2 regions of the Arthrobacter sp. zg.Y820 genome follow, and region 2 is predicted to be linked to the other one. Evidence: riboswitches for the same ligand, from Rfam matches in the RefSeq annotation. Region 2 holds a riboswitch; the other holds the start of a gene.
What was found. Region 2 has a riboswitch for cyclic di-AMP ahead of QNN99_RS16400 (M23 family metallopeptidase). Riboswitches for the same ligand answer to the same signal wherever they lie in the genome.
Positions count from the first base shown of each region.

Region 1 (3,238 bases), on a different contig from region 2:
GGGCCAACGCTTTGGACTACGGCCGATCAGTCGTGCGGTTTTCGGTTCGGAGCGACAGCGGGGAGGCTGTGATTCGGGTGTCCGACGACGGCCCCGGTTTTCCGCCCGGCTTCAGCCGGCATGCCTTTGAGCGGTTTGCATCGGCGCGGAGCCGGGACCGGCAGGGAGCCGGCGATGATTCCGAAGGCTCAAAGGGCGGGGACGGCTCCTCAGCGCAGCCGCGGCACTATGGGCTCGGGCTGGCACTGGTTGCGGAGATTTCCGCCCGATACGGCGGCAGCGTCCGTGCTTTGCCGGCCGGCGCCGGTGAACGTGCCGGTAACGAAGCAGATTCCGGCGGCGTCGTGGAAGTCCGGCTGCCGCTCGATAACAGCATCCGCGGGCGGCGGACCAGGTGGGGGAGGCTGCGCGGACTGCGGGAGCGGAACTAAGAATCCTCGAAGAATCTGATCCGAGAATGGAAGCGTCAGCAAACCACTTTCGGAGGTGAAGATTACGATGGTTTTCCGGGACAAGACCACGGTTCTCCGGGACAAGGCCAGAGGGCCACTTGGGTGGATACTCGGCGTCGTCGGCGGTCTGGCGCTGCTGGTCGGCTCCTTTTTTGCCGGCGTGGCCACCGCGGATACCTCAGGGGACCAGGAACAGGCCTCGGTTACCGAGCAGGAAGTCCAGCGGGAGCAGGACACGGACAAACAGGGCGCCGAGGACCAGGACGCCGAGGACCGAAGCGCTGAGGACCAGGACACCCGGTCCGAGAGCCGTCCGCGACTCGACGACGAGGACGCAGACGCAGACGCCAACGCAGAGGCCGACGGCGAAGCCGAAACCGAAGCCGATACCGATGGGGACGGGCGCCCCCATAAGCATCACCACAGAGGCGACGACGGGATTCCGGGCGACGGAGACGAGCCTGGGAACGGTCCTGCCGAAGACGGAGACAAAATCCGAGGCGATGGCGACGGTCCTGCTGACGACGGCGACGGCCCCGCCGGCGATGATGCTTCCGGCAAGGAGCCGAAAACTCAGGACGACGCTGAAACTCAGGACAACACTGAGCAGGACGCCCCGACCACCTAAGGCAGTCCGACACGGGACACCGGAAACGGAACGTCCGGACGGAACGTCCGGACAGAACGTCTGGACAGAACACCCGGACACGCAAAAACACCCGGCCAAAGGGCCGGGTGTTTTTGGTGGAGCTGCCGGAGGACGAGCCGTTCACTTCCCGCCCTCCGGCGGGATTGCTACTGCGAAATTACGCTACGCGGTAGTAGACGGCGCCGGAGCCGACGTTAGCGCTCTGCTCAACGGTCTGGTTGCCGTTCCATCCGCTGTGGATGGCCTGTCCGTTGCCGGTGTAGATGGCAATGTGGGCAAAGCCCATGCCGCCGTCGGCGTAGAAGGCGATGTCGCCGGGCTGCGGGTCAGTGACCGGGGTTCCGTAGGCAGCAAGCTGCGCCGGGGACAGGTCGCCAACCGAGTGGCCGGCTGCCCGGAGGGCAACCTCAACCAGGACGGTGCAGTCCTGCATGGCGCCCATCTGGGACTGAGCGGATGCAAGCATGATCTGGTTGGTGCCGGTTACGGCAGCAGGAGTCACGGCGGACGCCTGGGTGCTGATGCTGCTGAAGTCGGCTGCAGCAGGCTCGGCCGCGGGGGCCGGAGCAGCGGCAACAACAGGAGCGGCAACAGGAGCAGCAACAGGAGCTGCGGCGGCGCCACCGGCGTAGGTGATGACATCACCGGGGTAGATGATGGAGTCCAGCGCAAGGCCGTTCTGCGCCAGGATGTCGTTCAGGTTGACGCCGTACGTTGCAGCAATCTTGCTGAGCGTATCGCCGGACTGAACCACGTGAGTGGATCCTGCAGATGCCGGGGCCTCAACGGGAGCGGTTACAGCGGCGGGTGCGGCTACAGGGGCCGGTGCGCTGTAGGACTCGGCTGAGTCGTTGGCGATGACGCCGGCCGAGGCCGGAGCGGCCATGCCGAGCAGCAGAGTGGAGCCTGCGGCCATGACGGTAGCGGCGCTGCCGATGGTGCGTGCTTTGCCGTTGGTGGCGTTGGCAACTGCGGCCAGGAGCCCGGCGTTGTTGGCACGGTGGCGTCCACGAGTGTTATTGAAAGACAATGAGTTACCTCTCCCGATACCTGCGAGGTGAGCTGTCGGATGCGGATGGGAGTCACCCGGTCAGCTAAAGAAACCTTCGGCTGACTTAACCCCAAGGATTCAAAGGAACCCGTTTATGGTTCCCCCGCCTCTGCCGAAGTGTTTATATCTGTGGACCTTGACCAGCGGCAGAGCTAGGTAACAAGCCAAGGGAGCCGCTTCAGATAACGGCACGACCACTACGCTACAAGACGATTACGCAAAGGTAACTATTTAGTAACGGAGCTCGCATTTTCACCTGGGTGCCGCCTCTTGGTAATTGCAGCCCGGAGCGGCCTGGACCGGAGGGATCAGGCGGGCGAATCGGTCTGGCGTACGACGTTGGCTGTCGCGAAGTTGCCAAAGCCCTGAACCAGTTCGCCGGGAGCCAGCCTCAGTCCGCGGGCGAGCCCCGTTCCCCTAAGGACAGCACCGCGCTTCTCCGCCGGATTTGAGCGGAAGTCTCCGCCGTCGGCGAGAACCACTGAATCCGCTTCGACGGCACCCATGATCTGTGAGCCGGTGCCAAGCACTGACCGGCCGGTCACCACGGGCCCGTTGGCCAGCCGTGCGCCGTCGCCCACTGCCACGGCATGGGTCCGGCCCGCCTTGAGCTGGACTCCGCCGGGCCCCAGCGTGATTTCGGAGCCCAGGAGGAGCATTCCACCGTGCTCGGCGGTGAGAAAGGTGCCTGGATGGAAAACATTCCGGTGTCCGATAACGCAGGAACTCTGGTCATCCACCTGGATAACCACTCCGGGATACAGCACATTGCCTTCGCCGAGCTGAGCTCTTCGTGAAATCAAGGTCGATGACGGGTCGAGTATCTGCTGGGTAGCGCACAGCTGCAGGACTTCCGCGACGGTGAGGAATCCTAAATCCTGGCGAATGCTGTCGGCATCGGTTCGCTGAGGCGCTGGCATAATTCTTCTCTTCTTTCGTGATCTGGCCGGATCGCAATATATCAACGCGCTGGGAGCACTCTTAGCCTACCGTCCTTGCCCGGGTGCTGCGGCGGCAGAACGCCCGGCGGCGCGGAAGTCGGCCGCTCGGCGGGCAGGTTCGGTGCCGACGGAAACAAAAGGCGTG
Region 1 covers NZ_JASKLX010000008.1:191,007-194,244, reverse strand. Annotated here, with positions in the region: gene QNN99_RS08445 (sensor histidine kinase) at 1-431, shown strand, start outside; gene QNN99_RS08440 (hypothetical protein) at 487-1,080, shown strand; gene QNN99_RS08435 (C40 family peptidase) at 1,259-2,131, opposite strand; cyclic di-AMP (ydaO/yuaA leader) riboswitch at 2,135-2,281, opposite strand; gene QNN99_RS08430 (LbetaH domain-containing protein) at 2,461-3,072, opposite strand.
Region 1: another riboswitch for cyclic di-AMP. It lies ahead of QNN99_RS08435 (C40 family peptidase); the one in region 2 lies ahead of QNN99_RS16400 (M23 family metallopeptidase).

Region 2 (3,238 bases):
AGCGTACAACAACATTTGACCAATGTCACGTTCCGGTCACGGAATGGTTTACCTGCGGTTACAGCCAGCCCAACGGGTCCACTACGTCGCCGTTAACCATGACCTCAAAGTGCAGGTGGCAGCCGGTGGACGCGCCCGTGGTGCCGCTGGCACCCACCAGGTCTCCGCGCTCCACCGTGGCGCCAACGCCAACCGCAAGGTTGGACATGTGGTTGTAGGTGGTCTCCACGCCGTTGCCGTGGTCCACGACGACGCGGTTTCCGCCGCCGCCGCCGTGCCAGCCGGCAAAGGTCACCGTTCCGGAGGCAGCGGCCGTAACATCGGTGCCGCAGGCCGCGGCGAAGTCCTGGCCGCGGTGCAGTTCGCCGGCGCTGCCGGTGATGGGGCTGACCCGGTAGCCGAACCCTGAGGTCTGAACCAGATCCGAGGCCAGCGGTGTGGCCAGGGTCCCCTTGGCGGCGCCCGCGGCAACTTCACTGCCCGCAGCCACGACGACCTGGCGCAGCTTCGCATCCGGATCGGACTTGCTGGTCAGCGCGGCGCGTTCGAACTCAACTGTTGCATTGGGGTCAGCGGAAACCACCACTGCTTCCTCAACGGCTGCGGTCTGCATCTCTTCGACCGGCTCAGGGACCGCTGCGGTAGTGGGGAGGGCGACGGTAAGGATCAGGCCCGACGTCGCGGCGGTGATGGCAACTTTCTGGGCTGCACCACCGAAGGAGCTGGGTTTTGTTTCGGCCCGGCGGCGGCCCGATGGTTGGCCGTTCCGTGGGCGCGGGGCCGTAACCGGAGCGGACGCGCGGCGCCTGCCCGGGGCAGCATGCTTCGACAAGGTATACCTCTCTCATATGCCTGCGAAGTTAGCTGTCGGATTCGAGTAGAGAATACTCGGCCCCCACTCACCACAGGCCGCGGCGTACGCGGCGGTGTGCTGATGCTGGAGGCTTCACCCCAAGGCAGCTGTGGCTGCCAGTTGATGGGTCCTCCGCCCCTGCCTGAACGGTATGCAATTCCGGGCCAGTGGCAGGGTTCGGCGTAAGGCCCGGATAACGGTGTTATTTCAACGTCAGTTAGTCACTATAGGGGAAGCCCGACAAAAGAGACCATTCCGTTATCCTGCTGTGGACACAAAGACGTGCGCGGCCACCTCTGGAGGCAGTTCCAGGGCACCTTCGATGCCGGGAACGCGCACGGAGATGTAACCCGCCACGACCTCCGCCGTCAGCTCGGCGCCGGGGCGCAATCCGGCCTCGTCCAGCTGGGTCAGCAGTTCCGGCTCCACCTGCACCGGCTCCGCCAAGCGGACCAGCTTCAGCTTGGTTCCGGGATCGGCGGCAGCCACGGCCGCCACGAGGTTGGTGACTCCGTGGTGAAAGAGTTCAGCAGGCACGCCGCCGATCTGTTCGAGCCCGGGAATCGGGTTGCCGTACGGCGACTCGCTGGGGCGGCCCAGGAGCTCATAGAGGCGGCGCTCAACCCGCTCGCTCATGACATGCTCCCAGCGGCAGGCTTCGTCATGGACGTAGGCCCAGTCCAGGCCAATCACGTCCGACAGCAGCCGTTCGGCCAGCCGGTGCTTGCGCATCACCTCGGTGGCACGCCGGCGGCCCAGCTCGGTGAGCTCCAGGTGCCGGTTTCCCGAGACCACCACGAGCCCGTCCCGTTCCATGCGGCCGATGGTCTGGGACACCGTCGGGCCGGAATGCCGCAGCCGTTCGGCGATCCGCGCCCGGAGAGCGACAATGTTCTCTTCCTCGAGCTCCAGGATGGTGCGCAGATACATCTCGGTAGTGTCGATGAGGTCCGTCATGGCAGGCCGCTCCTATTACTCGTGCGGAAGATTACTCGTGCGAAAGGTTCAGGAGAACAACGGCGGACGCCCCCGCCCGTGGTCATTATTGCCCCTTACGTTAGCTTATTTGTACAGAGTGCAGATAATTCCGCGAGTCGCCGCACTCCCGCTGCCGGCGGTAACGAATGGCTGGGAGCCGGGGCGGTGGGGCAGAATGGAAAAGCACATCAGAGCACCCTGCCTACCGCTTGGAGCGATACCCATGGGCGAAACCGCCGCACTCAAGATTCCCGCTGAACTCCTTCCCCTGGACGGGCGGTTCGGTGCCGGCCCCTCGAAGGTGCGTCCGGAGCAAATTGAGGCCCTGTCCCGCGCCGGTGCCAACCTGCTGGGCACCTCGCACCGGCAGGCTCCCGTGCGGAACCTCGTCAGCAGCATCCGTGAAGGACTCTCCGGCCTGTTTGGCGCCCCGAACGGGTATGAAGTAGTTCTCGGTGTCGGCGGGTCCACGGCATTCTGGGACGTTGCATCCTTCGGCCTGGTGGAAAACAAGGCCCAGCACCTGTCCTTTGGCGAGTTCGGGTCCAAATTCGCAGCCGCCACCAACAAGGCGCCCTTCCTGGCCGGCTCCTCCATCATTAAGGCAGAGCCCGGTACGCGGCCCGAGCCGGTGGCCGAAGCGGGCGTGGATGTGTACGCCTGGCCCCAGAACGAGACCTCCACCGGTGTCGCCGCCCCGGTGCATCGCGTGCAGGGGGCCGACGACGGCTCCCTGGTCCTGATCGATGCCACCTCTGCCGCGGGCGGCCTGCACGTGGACCTGGCCGAATCCGACGTCTACTACTTTGCGCCGCAAAAGAACTTTGCCTCCGACGGCGGTCTGTGGCTGGGCATGTTCTCCCCCGCGGCGCTGGAACGGGCCGCACGGATCAATTCCACGGACCGCTGGATCCCGGACTTCCTGAACCTGCAGACAGCCATCGACAACTCACGGCTGAACCAGACGTACAACACGCCGTCGTTGTCCACGCTGGTGACCCTCAACGCACAGATTGAATGGCTGAACGCGAACGGCGGCCTGAAGTTCGCCACCGACCGCACCGCCGATTCGGCGGGCAGGATCTACTCCTGGGCGCAGGCCTCACCTGTGGCCACACCGTTCGTGGCCCGCCCCGAGGACCGGTCGAACGTCATCGCCACCATCGATTTTGACGACAGCATAGATGCCGCAGCCATCGCCAAGACGCTGCGCGCCAACGGCATCGTGGACGTGGAACCGTACCGCAAGCTCGGCCGCAATCAGCTGCGCATCGCCACCTTCGTGGCCATCGAACCGGATGACGTCAGCGCACTGCTGAAGTGCATTGACTTCGTGATCGAGAATTCGTAGCTCAAAGACATCCCGGCCTAAGAACTCCAGGCCCAAGAACTTCCGGCCCAGATGAA
Region 2 covers NZ_JASKLX010000016.1:10,537-13,774, reverse strand. Annotated here, with positions in the region: gene QNN99_RS16400 (M23 family metallopeptidase) at 59-832, opposite strand; cyclic di-AMP (ydaO/yuaA leader) riboswitch at 835-1,046, opposite strand; gene QNN99_RS16395 (iron-dependent transcriptional repressor DtxR) at 1,112-1,810, opposite strand; gene serC (phosphoserine transaminase) at 2,055-3,182, shown strand.